Regions from separate parts of the Streptomyces sp. NBC_01216 genome, predicted to be linked through region 1. Evidence: riboswitches for the same ligand, from Rfam matches in the RefSeq annotation. Region 1 holds a riboswitch; each other region holds the start of a gene.
The links. A riboswitch is a leader RNA that binds a small molecule or an ion and turns the genes downstream of it on or off. The one in region 1 is predicted to bind cobalamin.
Positions count from the first base shown of each region.

Region 2: linked by a shared signal. The riboswitch ahead of OG393_RS31790 (acyl-CoA thioesterase) and the one ahead of OG393_RS09740 (ribonucleoside-diphosphate reductase subunit alpha) in region 1 are both predicted to bind cobalamin.
Region 3: linked by a shared signal. The riboswitch ahead of cobN (cobaltochelatase subunit CobN) and the one ahead of OG393_RS09740 (ribonucleoside-diphosphate reductase subunit alpha) in region 1 are both predicted to bind cobalamin.
Region 4: linked by a shared signal. The riboswitch ahead of OG393_RS25850 (cobalamin biosynthesis protein) and the one ahead of OG393_RS09740 (ribonucleoside-diphosphate reductase subunit alpha) in region 1 are both predicted to bind cobalamin.

Region 1 covers NZ_CP108677.1:2,324,204-2,328,953, reverse strand. Annotated here, with positions in the region: gene OG393_RS09740 (ribonucleoside-diphosphate reductase subunit alpha) at 1-1,873, opposite strand, end outside; cobalamin riboswitch at 2,003-2,127, opposite strand; gene OG393_RS09735 (GNAT family N-acetyltransferase) at 2,181-2,669, opposite strand; gene OG393_RS09730 (hypothetical protein) at 2,708-3,304, opposite strand; gene mctP (monocarboxylate uptake permease MctP) at 3,439-4,750, opposite strand, start outside.
Region 2 covers NZ_CP108677.1:6,990,788-6,995,537, reverse strand. Annotated here, with positions in the region: gene scpA (methylmalonyl-CoA mutase) at 1-284, shown strand, start outside; gene meaB (methylmalonyl Co-A mutase-associated GTPase MeaB) at 289-1,275, shown strand; cobalamin riboswitch at 1,405-1,612, shown strand; partial or broken gene OG393_RS31790 (acyl-CoA thioesterase) at 1,741-2,073, shown strand; gene OG393_RS31785 (DM13 domain-containing protein) at 2,219-2,776, opposite strand; gene OG393_RS31780 (NAD-dependent epimerase/dehydratase family protein) at 2,932-3,999, shown strand; gene OG393_RS31775 (sensor histidine kinase) at 4,120-4,750, opposite strand, start outside.
Region 3 covers NZ_CP108677.1:3,697,419-3,702,168, reverse strand. Annotated here, with positions in the region: gene cobN (cobaltochelatase subunit CobN) at 1-2,918, opposite strand, end outside; cobalamin riboswitch at 2,957-3,093, opposite strand; gene OG393_RS16235 (cobalamin biosynthesis protein CobG) at 3,137-4,444, shown strand; gene OG393_RS16230 (precorrin-8X methylmutase) at 4,441-4,750, shown strand, end outside.
Region 4 covers NZ_CP108677.1:5,768,419-5,773,168, reverse strand. Annotated here, with positions in the region: gene OG393_RS25860 (inorganic phosphate transporter) at 1-1,156, shown strand, start outside; gene OG393_RS25855 (hypothetical protein) at 1,178-1,399, shown strand; cobalamin riboswitch at 1,571-1,693, shown strand; gene OG393_RS25850 (cobalamin biosynthesis protein) at 1,726-2,688, shown strand; gene OG393_RS25845 (cobyric acid synthase) at 2,685-4,190, shown strand; gene OG393_RS25840 (putative cobaltochelatase) at 4,312-4,750, shown strand, end outside.

The DNA.
Region 1 (4,750 bases):
CCTGCGGCTCGATGCACTCGTACACGCCCGCGATCGAGGCGATGGTCGCCGTCGGCGCGATGGCCAGCAGCAGCGAGTTGCGCATCCCGACCGCGGCGACGCGCTCGCGCAGCGCGGTCCAGCGCTCCGGCCAGTTCGGCCGCACGTCGTAGTGGTCCGGGTGCAGCACCCCCCGGGCGGCCCGGGTCTTGTCCCAGGCGGGCAGGGGGCCGTTGCGCTCGGCGAGGTCGGCTGAGGCCTCGTAGGCGGCGAGCATGATGCGCTCGGCGATCCTCGTCGACAGCGCACGGGCCTCGGTGGAGTCGAAGGGCAGCCGCAGCTTGAAGAAGACGTCCTGGAGGCCCATCGCGCCCAGCCCGACGGGCCGCCAGCGGGCGTTGGACCGGCCGGCCTGCTCGGTCGGGTAGAAGTTGATGTCCACCACGCGGTCGAGGAAGGTGACGGCGGTACGGACGGTCTCGTCGAGCCGCTCCCAGTCGATGTCGCCTGACCTCAGGTCCACGAAGGCGCCGAGGTTGACCGAGCCCAGGTTGCAGACCGCCGTCTCGCCGTCGTCCGTGACCTCCAGGATCTCCGTGCAGAGGTTGGAGGAGTGGACCGTGTGGCCCGGCTCCGCCGTCTGGTTGGCGGTGCGGTTCGACGCGTCCTTGAAGGTCATCCAGCCGTTGCCGGTCTGGGCCAGGGTCCGCATCATCCGGCCGTACAGGTCACGGGCCGGCATGGTCTTGCGAGCCAGGCCCGCGGCCTCCGCGCGGCGGTACGCGGCGTCGAACTCCTCGCCCCACAGGTCGACCAGTTCGGGCACGTCGGCCGGGGAGAACAGCGACCACTCGGCGTCGGCGTCGACGCGCCGCATGAACTCGTCCGGGATCCAGTGCGCCAGGTTCAGGTTGTGCGTACGCCGGGCGTCCTCACCGGTGTTGTCGCGCAGCTCCAGGAACTCCTCGATGTCCGCGTGCCAGGTCTCCAGGTAGACGGCGGCGGCGCCCTTGCGCCGGCCGCCCTGGTTCACGGCCGCGACGGAGGCGTCCAGGGTCTTCAGGAACGGCACGATGCCGTTCGAGTGCCCGTTGGTGCCGCGGATCAGCGAACCGCGGGCGCGGACGCGCGAGTACGACAGACCGATGCCGCCGGCGTGCTTCGACAGGCGCGCCACCTGGTGGTAGCGGTCGTAGATCGAGTCCAGCTCGTCCTGCGGCGAGTCGAGCAGGTAGCAGGACGACATCTGCGGGTGACGGGTGCCGGAGTTGAACAGCGTGGGCGAGGAGGGCAGGTAGTCGAGCCGGCTCATCAGCCCGTAGAGCGACGTGACCTCGTCCAGCGCCCGCTCCGAGCCGTCCTCGGCCAGTCCGGCGGCCACCCGCAGCATGAAGTGCTGCGGGGTCTCGATGACCTTGCGGGTGATCGGGTGGCGCAGCAGGTAGCGCGAGTAGAGGGTCCGCAGGCCGAAGTAGCCGAAGCGGTCGTCGGCGGAGCGGTCCAGGGCCGCGTCGAGCCGCCCGGCGTGCGACCGGACGAACGCGGCCGTGCGGTCGGCGATCAGGCCCTCGCGGTGGCCGACGGCGACGGACGCGGAGAAGCACACCGCCCCCTGGCCGGCCGCCTCGTCGGCGATGGTGATCGTCAGGAGCCGGGCGGCGAGCCGGGAGTAGGAGGGGTCCTCGGCGATCAGGCCGGCGGCCGCCTCGGTGGCCAGCTCGCGCAGTTCCGCCTCGTCCGAACCGGCGTTCCGGCCGCGCAGCGCCGCGGCGGCGATTCTGCCGGGGTCGGCGTCGGGGAGATCGGCGGTGAGGTCGGTCAGGGTCCGCAGCAGCACGGTCCCGGGTCCGTCGCTCTCGATCGCTGTGGCCGGATCGGCGGGCGCGATGGTCACGTGGGGGCTCTCCCTCGCTCGGCTCGGGGCCGACGGGGGGAAGGCGGGCAGACGGGCACCCACGGGCAGGGGTGTGCCGCCGCCGGCCCACTCCGCGAGGCCCGGACGTCTGTGGCACCCGGAACGGACGGACCGGGTGCGCTGTCGGCAGGTCTTCGGACTCACCTGGCGGACGAAAGCGCCAAAAGCACACCGTTGCGGGACAGTTCCGGACTTCCACCGGATTCCCCTGCGGCGACAGCGAGCATGAGCATACATGTGGGGGGCGCCCCGCAGGACACCCCCCACATGTTGTGTCGCTACCTGTTCACAGCTCCAGGGCGTAAGTGCGCAGTTCCACCAGTCCCGGGATCGGCTCCCAGTCCCGTCCGGGGGTGCGGACGAAGCCCAGCCGCTCGTACACGCGGTGCGCGGAGGTCATGCCCGGCTGGGTGGAGAGCACCACGCGTCGGCATCCCGGTGTCGCCCGCGCCCGCTCCACACAGGCCCGAACGAGCGACTCTCCGACGCCCCGGCCACGGGCGTCCGCGGAGACGGCGAGCATCCGGAACTCCGCCTCGCCCTCCCGGGCGATGTCGGCCCACGGACTGGTGGGGCCCGAGACGAAGGTCACGCCCCCGGCCGGCCGGCCCGCGCCGTCCAGTGCGACCAGCACCTCGGCCTCGGCGGCCCGCCGGGGCACGTCCCTCAGCACATCGAGGTACGCGTCGTGCACACCGAAGTCGAGGTGCCCGTCGTCGAGACAGGCCCGCGCGGTGAGCTCGCCCAGAGCCTCGTACTCCTCGGGCCGTGCCACTCGGATCCTGATGTCCCATCGGTGTGGTCCGATGTCCGTCACCCGCCCACGCCCACCGAGTTGTCCGGCGCCCCGTCGCCCTCGGGCGGCAGGTCTCCGCGTTCGACGGGTATCCGGGGGCCGGTCTCCTCGGGCAGCACGGCGTCCAGTTCGGCGTCGTCGGCGCGGTGGGCCCGCGCGGCGGTCTCACGCAGTGTCTCCCTGGACACCGAGAGCGGCGCGCCGAGCGTGATGCGAAGCGCGCCCTCGTTGCGCACGTAGGTGTGTCCGTACGCGGAGTGGCGGTACCAGCTCCCGTCCTCCCGCGCGCAGGTCTCGCCCTGGGACGGAGCGGAGCAGTCCTTGTCGGTGAACGGCTGCCGCTCCGCGGACAGGGTGAGCCGCGCTCCGTCCTTCGCGACGTACGTGAGCCGGAAGCCGTCGTCGCCGATGACTCCCGCCGACTGCCGTGCGAGGGTGAATCCCTCCGCCTCGGTGACGTACACGTGCTCGACACGGGTCTGGGCCGCCGAGGCGCGTGCCACGAGTTCAGCGTGGTCGGGGGGCGAGGCGCCGAGGCGCTCCGTACCACAGCCGGTGAGGGCGAGCGCGAGGGGTGCCACGGCGAGGTGGGCGAGGCGCGGGACGGTTCTCATGCGAACATCCTTGCGTATGCGTATGCGTATGCGTATGCGCGTGCCTGTGCGTATGTCTGTGCGTGACGAAGGCCGCCGCGTGATTCCGTGGGGGATCGCGGCGGCCTCCGGCGCCTCGCGGGCGACGGCGCGGGTCAGCGGCCGGGGCCGGCCTTCGCCAGTTCGGCCCGCACGCCCGGCTCGCCGGCGTCCGCGGTGTAGTCCGAGGGAGAGGTCTCGTCCACGCCCTCGGGAGCCTTGACCGCCTTGAGGACGAAGGTCAGGACGACGGTCACCACCACGTTGAGCACGAAGGCGGTGAGGCCGATGTAGCCGATCTCGCCGATGCCGGGGATCTCGGCGGAGGAGCCGCCGAAGTGCTTCTGTGTCGGACTCGCCACGCCGTAGGCCGCCGCCGTGCCGTACACCATGCCGACCGCCCAGCCCGCCAGCAGGGCCCAGCGGTGGAACCAGCGGGTGAACAGGCCGCCGACCAGTGCCGGCAGGGTCTGGAGGATCCAGATGCCGCCGAGCAGCTGGAAGTTGATCGCCACGGTCTTGTCCATGGTCAGGACGAAGACCAGCGCGCCGACCTTGACCAGCAGCGACACCAGCTTGGACACCTTGGTCTGCTGCTGTGGCGTGGCGTCCGGTTTCAGGAAGTCCTTGTAGATGTTGCGGGTGAAGAGATTGGCCGCGGCGATCGACATGATCGCCGCCGGCACCAGCGCGCCGATGCCGATGGCGGCGAAGGCGACGCCCGCGAACCAGTCGGGGAACATGTTCTCGAAGAGCTGCGGGATGGCCAGCTGGGCGTTGCCGACCTTGACGCCCGCCGCGATCGCCATGAAGCCGAGCAGCGCGAGCAGCCCCAGCATCAGCGAGTAGAGCGGCAGGATCGTGGTGTTGCGGCGGATGACGTCACGGCTGCGCGAGGAGAGCGTCGCCGTGATCGAGTGCGGGTACATGAAGAGCGCCAGCGCCGAGCCGAGCGCCAGCGTCGCGTAGCCCCACTGGCCCATCTCGCCCGGTACCAGCGCGCCGCGCGGTTTGCCCGTGACGGGGTTGACCGTGGCGTACGTCTCGCCGGCCCTGGCGAAGATCTCGCCGAAGCCGCCCAGCTTGATCGGGATGTAGATGATCGCCACCGCGATGACGATGTAGATCAGCGTGTCCTTGACGAAGGCGATCAACGCTGGGGCGCGCAGGCCCGAGGAGTAGGTGTACGCCGCGAGGACACCGAAGGCGATGAGCAGCGGAAGGTCCTTGACGAACCAGTGCGTGGTCTCGCCGCCCACGCCCATCACGTCCAGGACGGCCTGGATGCCGACCAGCTGGAGCGCGATGTAGGGCATGGTGGCGAGGATGCCGGTGAGGGCGACCGCCAGCGACAGGCCCTTGGAGCCGAACCGGCCGCGGACGAAGTCCGATGTGGTGACGTAGCCGTGCTTGTGGGACACCGACCAC
Region 2 (4,750 bases), 4.7 Mb from region 1:
CGGCGGAGGTCGCCCGACAGGCCGTCGAGGCGGACGTCCACATCGTGGGCGTCTCCTCGCTGGCGGCCGGACACCTCACGCTCGTGCCCGCGCTGCGGGAGGAACTCGCCGCGGAGGGCCGCGAGGACATCATGATCGTGGTCGGCGGAGTCATCCCGCCCCAGGACGTGCCCACCCTCCTGGAGATGGGGGCGGCCGCCGTCTTCCCGCCCGGCACGGTCATCCCCGACGCGGCAGCGGACCTCGTACGCCGCCTGGCGGCCGACCTGGGGCACGGCCGCTGACCCCATGGCCATCGACATCGACACGTACGCGAAGGGTGTCCGGGAGGGGAGGCGCGCGCTGGTCGCGCGTGCCATCACCCTGGTCGAGTCCACCCGCCCGGACCACCGGGCCCTCGCGCAGGAGTTGCTGACCGAGCTGCTGCCGCACAGCGGCCGGGCCCGGCGGATCGGGATCAGCGGCGTGCCCGGCGTGGGCAAGTCCACCTTCATCGACACCTTCGGCACGATGCTGACCGGCCTCGGGCACAAGGTGGCGGTGCTCGCCGTGGACCCGTCCTCCACCCGCACCGGCGGCTCGATCCTGGGCGACAAGACCCGTATGGAGCGGCTGGCGGTCGACCCGGCTGCGTTCGTGCGGCCCTCCCCCACCGCCGGCACCCTCGGCGGTGTGGCCAAGGCGACGCGCGAGTCGATCGTGGTCATGGAGGCGGCGGGGTACGACGTGGTGCTGGTGGAGACCGTGGGTGTAGGGCAGTCGGAGACGGCCGTGGCGAACATGGTCGACTCCTTCCTGCTGCTCACGCTGGCACGCACCGGGGACCAACTGCAGGGGATCAAGAAGGGTGTCCTGGAGCTGGCCGACGTCGTGGCGGTGAACAAGGCGGACGGGCCCCACGCGACCGACGCGCGCGCCGCGGCGCGGGAACTGGCGGGCGCGCTGAGGCTGATGCACGGCCGGGAGGCGGTGTGGACGCCGCCGGTCCTCAGCTGCAGCGCGCGCGAGTCGACCGGCCTGGAGGAGATCTGGGAGCGCCTCGAAGGGCACCGCTCGCTCCTGGACGCGGCGGGCCGGCTGGCCGCCCGGCGCCGGGACCAGCAGGTGGACTGGGCCTGGACGATGGTGCGTGACGAACTGCTGGGCCGGCTGCACGCCGATCCCGCCGTACGGGCGCTCACGCCGGAGGTCGAGCGCCAGGTACGGGACGGGCGGCTGACCGCGACGCTCGCGGCGGAGCGCATCCTGAGCGCCTTCCGGGAGGGCCGGGCCTGAGCGCGGCCCTCCCGGTGGCCCTACCTGCCGGGCGGTCACCGCCCGGCACGTAGGGTGGTGCCCGCAGCTGGTTCGCCCCGCTCCCCCCTGCCTCCGGCACGGGGGCCGCCGGGCGTCGACACGATCCGGGAGCGAAGCCCGCTCTTCGGTACTTCCGGATCGCGAGAGGGAACCCGGTGGGAATCCGGGACTGCCCCGCAGCGGTGAGCGGGAACGACCGCCGTCATACGCACTGGGCCCGCACCGGCCCGGGAAGCGACGGCCACTAGGTGTCCCCCGGTCGACCCCGGTGGACGTGCCCGCGAGTCCGAAGACCTGCCGCTGCCCGCGCGCCGGTACCCCGTGCGCGCGGCCCAGCACCGCCGCGACTCGCGAAGGAGAGTTGACGTGGCCGATCGCACCGTCTCCCGCCCCGCACGTACGACCAAGACCCCGGATGACTCCCGGGTGGTCCTCGCCCACATCATGAGCGACCACGACACCAACCTCTACGGCACCATCCACGGCGGCGTGATGATGAAACTCATCGACGACGCCGCGGCGGCCGCCGCCGGACGCCACGCGGACGGTCCGGCCGTGACCGTCTCGGTGGACCGGATGACGTTCCTGGCTCCGGTGCGGGCCGGGGACCTGCTGAGCGTCGAGGCCGGGCTGGAGCGCGCCGGTCGGACGTCGATGACCGTCGGCGTGCGTGTCACGGCCGAGCGGTGGAACAGCTCGGGGCCCGCCACCGAGGTCGCCACGGCGTTCCTGACCTTCGTCGCGATCGACGCCGACGGCTCACCGCGTGCGGTGCCGGTACTCGACGTGGCGCTTCCCGGACTGTCCTGACGGACCCGTCGGGCCGCGACGGCGGACCGGTTTGCCGTCCGGCGCGCGCGGGACGCGTCCCCGCCGGCGGGCCGGACGGCGCGCGGCCGTCCGGCGCGGGAGACGCGGCCCGTCAGGTCCGTACGAGACCCGCGGCGCCGAAGGACACGTCGAACCGGTCGCACCAGATGCTGACGCTCGGGTATGCCTCCCAGTCCACGTCGGCGGGCAGCGGATAGTTCTGGTCGCCCTTGTTGCCCTTGAGCTTGCCGAGGCTCACGTGCTTGCCGTCGTCGAAGACGCGCCAGCCGTCCTTCCCTTCCTTGACCGGTGCGTCACTCAGCCACACGCGGAGGTCCGGGCCGCTGGAGGTGTCCAGACCTTCGAGGCGCAGCACCGGGGTGCCGTCCGACAGGCGGACGATCTTCGCGGTGCCGCTGGTGGCGTGCTCGTGGCTGATGAAGGTGCCCTCGGCGAGGGTGACCGGGCCGGCGGCCGGTGTGGTCTGCGGGGACGAGGGGGCCTCGGTCGCGGCGGGCGGCGCGGCCGGCGCGCTCGCGGAGGGCAGCGCCTCGTGCACGGTCTCGTCCACCCACAGCGCCCAGGGCTTGAACCACACCAGCCCGGCGGCGACCGCCACAGCCACGACCGCCGCCCCGGTCCACCACCACTTCCTCGTGACGCGCCCCACGGCGCACCTCCTCGTCCACTCGTTCCGTTCCGGATGTCTCTTCGGCCATCCAACGCGAACACGGGCCCGGACGGGAGGGCCACGGTGATGACGAAACGCTTACGGCGCGGCGTGGGCCGCTCCGCCGCGGCCCTTCGTTCCGTAGCGTCCCCGCCATGCGTGTACTTGTCACAGGAGGAGCCGGGTTCATCGGCTCGCACATCGTCACGGCACTGGGCAGGGCGGGCCACGAGCCGGTCGTCCTCGACGCGCTGCTGCCCAGCGCGCACCCGACCGCTCCGGAGCCGCCGCCGGGGGTGGAGTTCGTGGGCGCCGACGTCAGGGACGCGCCGAGCGTCCGGGCGGCGCTGCGCGGCGTCGACGCGGTCTGCCATCAGGCCGCCATGGTCGGCCTGGGCAAAGACTTCGCCGACGCGCCCGCGTACGTGGGCTGCAACGACCTGGGCACCGCCGTGCTGCTCGCGGCGATGGCCGAGACGGGCCCGAGGCGGCTCGTCCTCGCGGGGTCGATGGTCGTGTACGGGGAGGGACGGTACGAGTGCCCCCGTCACGGACGCGTCCGGGCCGGCGCCCGCAGCGCCGAGGACCTCCGGGAGGGGCTCTTCGAACCGCGCTGCCCCACGTGTGGAGCCCTGCTGGCGCCGGGGCTGGTCGACGAGGACACCCCAGCCGACCCGCGGAACGTGTACGCCGCGACGAAGCTGGCCCAGGAGCACCTGGCGGCGGCGTGGGCGCGAGCCGTCGACGGGTCCGCGGTCAGTCTGCGCTACCACAACGTGTACGGGCCGGGGATGCCCCGGGACACCCCCTACGCGGGCGTCGCCTCCTTCTTCCGTTCGGCGCTGGCGCGGGGGGAGGCCCCCCGGGTCTTCGAGGACGGCGGCCAGCGGCGGGACTTCGTGCACGTGCGGGACGTCGCGGCGGCGAACGTGCTCGCGCTGGAGGCGGCCCCCGGCCTGCCGGCCGGCTCGCTCAGCACGTACAACACCGGCAGCGGGGAGCCGCACACGGTGGGCGAGATGGCGTCGGCCCTGGCCCGGGAACACGGCGGACCGGAACCGGTGGTCACCGGGGAGTTCCGGCTCGGCGACGTGCGGCACATCACTGCGGACTCGGCCCGGCTGCGCCGGGAGCTGGGCTGGCGTCCCGCGCTCGGCTTCGCCGAGGGGATGGCGGACTTCGCCCGAGCCGGGCAGCGGGCCTCGGCCTCGCTCGGACGCTGAGCACGCCGCGGCGTCCGGGCGCGGTCGCCCGGCACGGCCGGACGGCCCGGAGCCCTCGCGTGCCTGACACACGGCTCTCCCGGGTACGGCCCGGTTCGGACGGCCGGGCCGTACCCGGGGTCAGACGGCCGGCAGGGTGACCTCGAAGCGGCAGCCGCCGGGGACGTTGCGGACCTCGGCCCGGCCCGCGTGTGCCTCGACTATGCCGCGGACGATGGCGAGACCGAGGCCCGCCCCCGCGGGAGGCGTGCGGGCCTCGGTGCCGCGCCAGCCGGTGTCGAACACCCGGGGCAGATCCTCGTCGGGAATGCCTCCGCAGCCGTCGGTGACGGAGAGGACGACGACGGCGTCGTCGCCACGTCGGGCCGCGACCGCCACGGTGCCGTCGGCGGGGGTGTGACGGATGGCGTTGACCAGCAGATTGGCGAGGACCCGGGTCATCTCCTTGCCGTCGACCTCGACGGGGACGGCCTCGACCTCCTCCCCCACGAGGAGCACGCCGTGCTCGCGGGCGAGGGGATCGGCCCCGCTCAGGGCGTCCCCGACGAGGTCGTACACGCACATCCGGCTCGGGCTCAGACCGAGCGTGCCGGCGTGGATGCGGGACAGCTCGAAGAGGTCGGTGACCATGGTGGTGAGGCGCTCGACCTCCGTACGGATCTGCCGGTGGTAGCGGGCGGGGTCGGCGGCCATCCCGTCCTCCAGGGCCTCGGCCATCGCCCGCAGCCCGGCCAGCGGGGTGCGCAGGTCG
Region 3 (4,750 bases), 1.4 Mb from region 1:
TACGTGCCCGGCCGTGAGCCGAAGATCCGGGTCGTGGCGCGCCGCTCGTCGCCGTGTTCGGCCAGGTCGGCCTGGGCGTGCGCGCGGACGAAGTTGGACTCGGCGGGCTCGTCGAGCGAGGCCACGAGCCGTACCGCGTCGTCGAGCAGGCCGATGACGTGCGGGAACGCGTCCCGGAAGAAGCCGGAGATGCGCAGGGTGACGTCGACGCGCGGGCGGCCGAGTTCCGCCGGCGGGATCGCCTCCAGACCGTTGACCCGGCGCGAGGCGTCGTCCCACAGCGGGCGGACGCCGAGCAGGGCCAGGGCCTCCGCCACGTCGTCGCCGGCCGTGCGCATGGCGCTCGTGCCCCACAGCGACAGTCCGACGGAGGTCGGCCACGCGCCGTTGTCCGTGCGATAGCGCTCCAGCAGCGAGTCGGCGAGGGCCTGGCCCGTCTCCCACGCCAGCCTGGACGGTACGGCCTTGGGGTCGACGGAGTAGAAGTTGCGGCCTGTCGGGAGCACGTTGACCAGACCGCGCAGCGGCGAACCGGAAGGCCCGGCCGGCACGAAGCCTCCGTTCAGCGCGTGGACGGCGTGCGTCAGCTCGTCGGTCGTGGCGGCGAGCCGCGGGACGACCTGCTCGCAGGCGAACCGCAGCACCGCGGCGACCTCGGGGCCGTGCCCGCCGGCGACCTCGGCGACCGCGTGCACCGACCAGCCGGCGGCCTCCATCGCCTCGACCAGCTCGCGCGCCTTCGCCTCCGCGTCGTCGGCGGTGGTGCGCGTCGCGGCCGACTCGTCCAGGCCGAGTGCCTCGCGCAGGCCCGGGAGCGCCTGGGTGCCGCCCCATATCTGCCGGGCCCGGAGGATCGACAGGACCAGGTTGACCCGCGCCTCGCCCTCCGGCGCTCCGCCGAGGACGTGCAGACCGTCCCTGATCTGCGCGTCCTTGACCTCACAGAGCCAGCCGTCGACGTGCAGCAGGAAGTCGTCGAAGCCGTCGTCGTCGGGCCGGTCGTCCATCCCCAGGTCGTGATCGAGCTTCGCGGCCTGGATCAGCGTCCAGATCTGGGCACGGATCGCCGGGAGCTTCGACGGGTCCATGGAGGAGATCTGCGCGTACTCGTCGAGCAGCTGCTCCAGGCGCGCGATGTCGCCGTACGAGTCGGCGCGCGCCATCGGCGGCACCAGGTGGTCGACGAGCGTCGCGTGGACCCGGCGTTTGGCCTGGGTGCCCTCGCCCGGGTCGTTGACGAGGAAGGGGTAGACCAGCGGGAGGTCGCCGAGCGCCGCGTCCGGGCCGCAGGCCGCCGACAGACCCGCGTTCTTGCCCGGCAGCCACTCCAGGTTGCCGTGCTTGCCGAGGTGGACCATCGCGTCCGCCCCGAAGCCGCCGTCCTCGGCGCGTGCCGCGATCCAGCGGTAGGCGGCCAGGTAGTGGTGCGAGGGCGGCAGGTCCGGGTCGTGGTAGATCGCGATCGGGTTCTCGCCGAAGCCGCGCGGCGGCTGGATGAGGATCAGCAGGTTCCCGCGGCGCAGGGCGGCGAGCACGATGTCGCCCTCGGGGTTGCGGGAGCGGTCGAGGAACATCTCGCCGGGCGCGGGGCCCCAGTGTTCCTCGACGGACGCGCGGAGTCCGGCCGGGAGGGTCGCGTACCAGCGCTTGTAGTCGGCGGCCGGGATGCGGACCGGGTTGCGCGCCAGCTGCTCCTCGGTGAGCCAGTCCTGGTCGTGGCCGCCGGCCTCGATCAGGGCGTAGATCAGCTCGTCGCCGTCGCCGGAGACCACGCCGGGGAGGTCCTCGACCGGGCCGAAGTCGTAGCCCTCCGCGCGCAGTCTGCGGAGCAGCGCCACGGCCGAGGCGGGCGTGTCCAGGCCGACGGCGTTGCCGATCCGGGAGTGCTTGGTCGGGTACGCGGAGAGGACGAGCGCCAGCTTCTTCCCGGCGTTCGGGATGTGCCGCAGGCGGGCGTGGCGCACGGCGATCCCGGCGACGCGGGCGGCGCGTTCGGGGTCGGCGACGTAGGCCGGCAGGCCGTCCTCGTCGATCTCCTTGAAGGAGAAGGGGACGGTGATCAGGCGGCCGTCGAACTCGGGAACGGCGACCTGGCTCGCCGCGTCGAGCGGGGACAGTCCCTCGTCGTTCTCCTCCCAGGCCGAGCGGGACCCGGTGAGGCAGAGTGCCTGGAGGATCGGGACGTCGAGAGCGGCGAGCGCACCCGCGTCCCAGGACTCCTCGTCGCCGCCGGCCTGGGCCTCGGCGGGCTTGGTGCCGCCGGCGGCGAGCACGGTGGTGACGATGGCGTCGGCGTCGCGGAGCCGGTCGAGCAGTTCGGGCTCGGGGGCGCGCAGGGAGGCGACGAAGAGCGGACGGGCCTGGGCGCCCGCGTCCTCGATCGCCTCGCAGAGCGCGGCGACGAAGCCGGTGTTGCCGCTCATGTGGTGGGCGCGGTAGTAGAGCACCGCGATGGTCGGGCCGTCGGTCGTGCGCGGGGTGCGCTCCAGCGGCCCCCAGGTGGGGGCGGCGGCCGGGGCCTCGAAGCCGTGGCCGGTGAGCAGCACGGTGTCGGAGAGGAAGCGGGCCAGCTGCTCCAGGTTGTCCGGGCCGCCGTGCGCCAGGTAGGCGTGGGCCTCGGTGGCGACGCCGATCGGGACGGTGGACGACTCCATCAGCTGGGCGTCGGGGGCCTGCTCGCCGGAGAGCACGACGACGGGCCGCGGCTGGTCCTCGGCGAGCAGGGCCCGCAGCCCGTCCTCCCAGGCGCGCAGGCCGCCGAGGAGGCGGACCAGCACGAGGTCGGCGCCGTCGAGGAGACCGGGCAGGTCGCCGAGCGGGAGGCGGGCGGGGTTGGCGAAGCGGTACGCGACCGGGCCGCCGGCCGCGCGGGCGCTGAGCAGGTCGGTGTCGGAGTGCGACAGCAACAGAATTCGCATGCGAGCGCAGGCCTTCCTCGGGGTTGTCCGCGCCCCGGGTGGTCGTGTGGACGGCGGGAGTTCCTGACTCACCGGCTCCGTCTTCGGAGCCGGCTCACAGTGGCGGGACCGCGCCGGATTCTCACCGGGCTTCCTCCCCGGGGTCCTGGGACCCCATGCCGTCTGCATAGTAGATCCTGGCCGCCCGGCGCAGGGATGGCGGCCGGAACGACGTGGGTATGCTCGCCGCCATGCCGCCCATCCCACCCCCCCTTCCCGACCGGGGCGAACCGCCCGTGCGGGACCGGGGCGACGCCTGCCCCGGGGCGCTCCGGCTGCACGCAGCCGATGACGGTCTCCTGGCTCGACTACGCCTGCCCGCCGGCGTTCTGACGTCACGTCAGGCGCATGTTCTGGCGGACGCGGCGGAGACTCTGGGCGACGGACGGATCAGTGTCACGTCCCGGGGGAACGTGGAGCTGCGGGGCCTCTCCGAGGGCTGCGACGCCCGGCTGGCGGAGCTGCTCTCGGCCGCCGCGCTGCTGCCCTCCTCCGCGCACGAGCGGATCCGGAACATCGTCGCCTCGCCGCTGGCCGGGGTGGACGGAATCGGCGGCGGGAACGTGCAGTTGTGGGCACGCGAGCTGGACGGCCTGCTCTGCGGGCAGGACTGGACGACGGCGCTTTCCGGACGTTTTCTCTTCGCTCTGGACGACGGCCGCGGGGACGTGGCGGGGCTGGGCGCGGATGTGACCTTGTTCTCAACGTCCCGGGCTGACGGCGACGCGCTGGTCCGGGCCGGAGCCCGGACCGTCCGGGTCGCGGGCTCCGACGCGGCCCGTGCGGCGCTCGCCGCCGCCGGCGCCTTCCTCGCCGCCGCGCGCGCGGCGGGCACCGGGGCCTGGCGCGTCCGGGAACTCCCGGCGGGAGTGGAGCCGGACCTCGCGGGCGCCCTCGTCCGCGCGGGCGTCCCCGCGCGGCCGGCGGCCCCGCACACTCCCACGACCCCGCCCGGCTCCGCCGGTCCCCGCCCCGGTGTGCTCGGCGACCCGGCGACCGGGAGGTACGCCGTATCCGTCGTCGCGCGGCTCGGGCGGCTCACCGCCGCGCAGCTCCGTGCCCTCACCCCGGACGGTGCCGCCCCCGGTGAGCTGCGGCTCACCCCCTGGCGCGGAGCCGTCGTGACCGGGTTCCCCGGCCGTCCCGCCGCCGAGGCGCGCCTCGGCGCGCTCGCCGGGGCCGGTCTGCTCACCCGCGCGGACTCCCCCTGGCTCGACGTGGGCGCGTGCACCGGGCGGCCCGGATGCGCCAAGTCGCTCGCCGACGTCCGGGCGGACGCGACACCCGGCACGGACGGGGGCGGTTCACCCGTCCGGTTCTCGGGGTGCGAGCGGCGCTGCGGCCACCCGACCGGGGGGCCCGGCGAGTGGGTCGACGTCGTCGCCACCGCCGACGGCCACTACCTGGTGGACGGGCGCCCCGTCCCGCGTACAGACCTCCCCGACGCCGTCGCGGCGGCCCGCCGCCCGTCCACACCCACGAGATGAGCGAGAGCAACAGGATGTTCGACTACGAGAAGGACGGGGCGGAGATATACCGCCAGTCCTTTGCCACGATCCGCGCCGAGGCGGATCTCGCGGGTCTGCCCGCCGACGTCAGCCAGGTCGCGGTGCGGATGATCCACGCCTGCGGCATGGTCGACCTCGTCCGGGACCTCGCCTACTCGCCGGGGGTCGTCTCCCGGGCACGCGCCGCCCTGCGCGCCGGCGCGCCGATCCTCTGCGACGCCCAGATGGTCGCCAGCGGCGTCACCCGCAAGCGCCTGCCCGCCGGCAACGACGTGGTCTGCACGC
Region 4 (4,750 bases), 3.4 Mb from region 1:
GACCGGTGCCCTCAAGCCCAAGACGGCGGTGGCCATGTCCGCCGTGCTCAACCTGGTCGGTGCGTTCCTGTCCGTGGAGGTCGCCAAGACGATCTCCGGCGGGATCATCAACGAACAGGGCATTCGTACCGAAGTGATCTTCGCGGCGCTCGTCGGTGCCATCCTCTGGAATCTGCTGACCTGGCTGCTCGGACTTCCGTCCAGCTCCTCCCACGCTCTCTTCGGCGGCCTCATAGGCGCGGCCGTCATGTCGGCCGGCTGGTCCGCGGTCAACGGCGGCACCGTCGTCACCAAGGTCCTGCTCCCCGCGATCGCCGCACCGGTCGTCGCCGGACTGGCCGCCTGGGCGGCCACCAGGCTGACGTACCGGATCGGTTCCCGGACCGACGCGAAGGCCACGGCCAAGGGCTACCGTGCCGGGCAGATCGCCTCCGCCGGCCTCGTCTCCCTCGCCCACGGCACCAACGACGCCCAGAAGACCATGGGTGTCATCACCCTCGCCCTGGTCACCGGCGGCGTCCTCGTCCCCGGCTCCAACCCTCCGATGTGGGTCATCGTCGCGGCCGGTGTGGCCATCGCGCTCGGCACCTACCTCGGCGGCTGGCGCATCATCCGCACCATGGGCAAGGGCCTGACCGACCTCCGGCCGCCGCAGGGCTTCGCCGCCCAGACCAGCGCGGCCACGGTCATCCTGGCCTCCTCCCACCTCGGCTTCTCCCTCTCCACCACGCAGTCCTGCTCCGGTGCCGTGATGGGCGCGGGCCTCGGCCGCAAGGGCGGTGTCGTCCGCTGGTCCACCGCGACCCGGATGTTCGTCGCCTGGGGCCTGACCCTGCCCGCCGCCGGACTGGTCGGCGCCGGCGCCGAGTTCCTCACCAAGCAGGGCACCTGGGGCATCGTCGTCGTCGCGATCCTGCTGGTCGCCGGGTCGGGCGTCATCTGGGCCCTGTCCCGCCGCAAGCCGGTCGACCACAGCAACGTCACCGCGGACGACCTCGACGACGAGCCCGCCGGTGTCGTGACCACCGCGATCGCGGCCGTCACCCCGCCGCCCACCGGAACCGCGGTCGCCGCGGCCGAGGAGCTCAAGACCACCATCCCCGCGCCGGCCCCCACGGACCCGGCAGCCCCCGCGGCCCCCGCCGCGGCGGTCTAAGGAACCAAGGGACACGCACGCATGAAGATCGACTGGGCAGCTCTCGGCTCCGTCTTCGGAGTCAGCCTCGTGGCGACCGTCGCCCTCGTGGGCCTGTTCACCCTCGGCATCGTCGGCCTCTCCAAGCAGGAGCAGGCCGCCGCACAGGGCGGCTCCGCCGCCCTGGCGCGCACCGGCGCCTACGCCTGCTTCGCCCTGTGCGCGGCGGCCGTCGCGTACGGCATCTATCTGATCGTCGCCTGACGGCGGCGAGCACCGACGGCCGGGCGGGCCGCACCTTCGGGTGCGGCCCGCCCGGCCGTCCTGTGCGTACGGGCCGCGCCGCCCTTCCTGTGCGCGGGTCGGCTGTGGGGCTTCGCACACTGTCCCGCCGCAGGTCAAGGGTGAGTTGACGGGTGTTCGCGCAGCGTGGTGGACTTCCGGGGCCATGACGGCGGCAGAAGAGGAAGCCCGGTGCGAATCCGGCGCGGTCCCGCCACTGTGACCGGGGAACCCTCCCCGGGAGCCAGGAACTCTCGCCGTCGGTCACGTCGAGCCAGGGCGCGGACCCTGAGTGAGGACACAGCGCCATGCCTGGCCGCATTGCAGCCACCGGTGTATTCGCGTACGGCGCCGCCGCCGGTCTGGCCGCGGACCTGCTCGTCGGCGACCCCCGCCGCGGCCATCCGGTCGCCGGTTTCGGGCGGTTCGCCGGCACCGTCGAACGTCTTCTGTGGCACGACCACCGCGGCTGGGGCGCGTTGCACACCGCCCTCTGCGCCGGAGGCGCCGCGGCGGCCGGAGCGCTGGCCGCGCGGGCCGTCCGGGACCGGCCCGCCGCGTCCGTCGCCCTGACCGCGGCCACCGTGTGGGCCGTCGTCGGCGGGACGACCCTGGGCCGGGAGGCCCGCGCCATCGGCGGCGCCCTGGCCGCCGGGGACCTGGAGGTCGCCCGCGAACGGCTGCCGCACCTGTGCGGGCGTGATCCGCACTCCCTGGACGGCCCGGCGATGGCCCGCGCGGTCGTGGAGTCCGTCGCCGAGAACACCTCCGACGCGGTCGTGGGGGCGCTCGTGTGGGGCGCCGCCGCCGGTGTCCCGGGCCTGGTGGGGTTCCGGGCCGTGAACACCCTGGACGCCATGGTCGGCCACAGGTCCCCGCGTCACCGGCGCTTCGGCTGGGCCTCGGCCAGGCTGGACGACGTCGCCGGCTGGCCGGGGGCCCGGCTGACCGCCGCGCTCGCCACGGTGGCCGGCGGCGACCCGCGCGGGTCCTTGCGCGCCTGGCGGGCCGACGCCGGGCGGCATCCCAGCCCGAACGCCGGTCCGGTGGAGTCCTCGTTCGCGGGGGCGCTCGGCGTACGGCTCGGGGGGACGCTCTCGTACGGCGGACGGGTCGAGCACCGGCCCGCGCTGAACGCGCCCGGACGGGACGTGGAGGTCGCCGACATCGAACGGGCCGTACGGCTCTCGCGACGGGTGACCGCGCTGACGCTGGTGACCTGCGCGGGCGGCCGGATGATCATAGGTGCCATCAAGCGGAGGCTGATATGAGGGGCGGACTGCTGGTCGCCGGGACCACGTCCGACGCGGGAAAGAGCGTCGTCACGGCCGGCATCTGCCGCTGGCTGGTCCGCCGGGGCGTGAAGGTGGCCCCCTTCAAGGGCCAGAACATGTCCCTGAACTCCTTCGTGACCCGCGAGGGCGCGGAGATCGGGCGGGCGCAGGCCATGCAGGCGCAGGCCGCGCGAGTGGAGCCGACGGCCCTGATGAACCCGGTGCTGCTGAAGCCCGGCAGCGACCGTTCCAGCCAGGTCGTCCTGATGGGCAGGCCGGTCGGCGAGCTGAGCGCGCGCGGCTATCACGGGGGACGGCAGAAGGAGCTCTTCGAGCCGGTCCTGGCGTGCCTGGAGGAGCTGCGGGGCACGTATGACGCCGTGATCTGCGAGGGGGCGGGCAGTCCGGCCGAGATCAATCTGCGGCGCACCGACATCGTGAACATGGGCATCGCGCGCGCCGCGCGACTGCCGGTGCTCGTGGTCGGCGACATCGACCGGGGCGGGGTGTTCGCCCAGTTCTTCGGCACGACGGCCCTGCTGGCACCGGAGGACCAGGAACTGATCGCGGGCTACCTGGTGAACAAGTTCCGCGGCGACGTCACGCTGCTGGAGCCGGGGCTCGACATGCTGCACGGGCTGACCGGACGCCGGACCTTCGGCGTTCTGCCCTACGCCCACGGGCTCGGCATCGACGAGGAGGACGGGCTGCGGGTCTCGATGCGCGGCGCGGTCCGCGAGTCGGTCGTGGCCCCGCCCGTCGGCGAGGACGTACTGCGGGTCGCGGTCTGCGCCGTGCCCCTCATGTCCAACTTCACGGACGTGGACGCGCTGGCCGCCGAGCCGGGCGTGGTGGTGCGCTTCGTGGACCGGGCCGAGGAGCTCGTCGACGCGGACCTGGTGATCGTGCCGGGCACCCGCGGCACGGTACGGGCGCTGGCCTGGCTGCGCGAGCGCGGCCTCGCGGACGCCCTCGCGCGGCGGGCGGCGGAGGGCCGGCCGGTCCTCGGCATCTGCGGCGGCTTCCAGGCGCTCGGGGAGCGGATCGAGGACGAGGTCGAGTCGAAGGCCGGGACGGTCGACGGGCTCGGCCTGCTGCCGGTACGGGTCCGGTTCGCCGCGGGCAAGACACTGGCCCGTCCGGTCGGCGAGGCGCTCGGCGAGCGGGTCGAGGGCTACGAGATCCATCACGGCGTCGCCGAGGTCCTGGGCGGGGCCCCCTTCCTGGACGGCTGCCGGGTCGGCGCCGTCTGGGGCACGCACTGGCACGGCTCGCTGGAGAGCGACGGATTCCGCCGGGCGTTCCTGCGCGAGGTGGCCGCGGGCGCCTCACGCCGCTTCGTCCCCGCGCCGGACACGTCCTTCGGCGCGCTGCGCGAGGAACAGCTGGACCGGCTGGGCGACCTGATCGAGGAACACGCCGACACGGACGCGCTGCTCCGGCTCATCGAGACCGGGCCGCCGGCCGGTCTGCCCTTCATCCCGCCGGGCGCTCCGTGACCGCGCCCGTGGACGCCCCGCGCCTCACGGGCGGGACACACGACACCACCCGCACCACGCGCGCACGAGGGCCGCACGCCCCGTGGGAGACGCACAGCGAACGCGAAGGAAGGATCGACCGATGAGCACCCGGTACCCGTTCACCGCCGTCGTCGGCATGGACGACCTGCGGCTGGCGCTGCTGCTGAACGCCGTCAGCCCGGCGGTGGGCGGTGTCCTCGTCCGCGGCGAGAAGGGCACCGCCAAGAGCACGGCCGTCCGCGCGCTCGCGGACCTGCTGCCGGCGGTGCCGGTGGTCGCGGGCTGCCGGTTCAGCTGCGACCCGGGCGCGCCCGATCCGGCCTGCCCGGACGGCCCGCACGAGGCCGGCCCGGCCGCCGACCGTCCCGCGCGGATGGTGGAGCTGCCCGTCGGTGCCTCCGAGGACCGGCTCGTCGGCGCGCTCGACATCGAACGGGCCCTCGCGGAGGGCGTGAAAGCCTTCGAGCCGGGGCTCCTCGCCGACGCGCACCGCGGCATCCTCTACGTCGACGAGGTCAACCTCCTCCACGACCACCTGA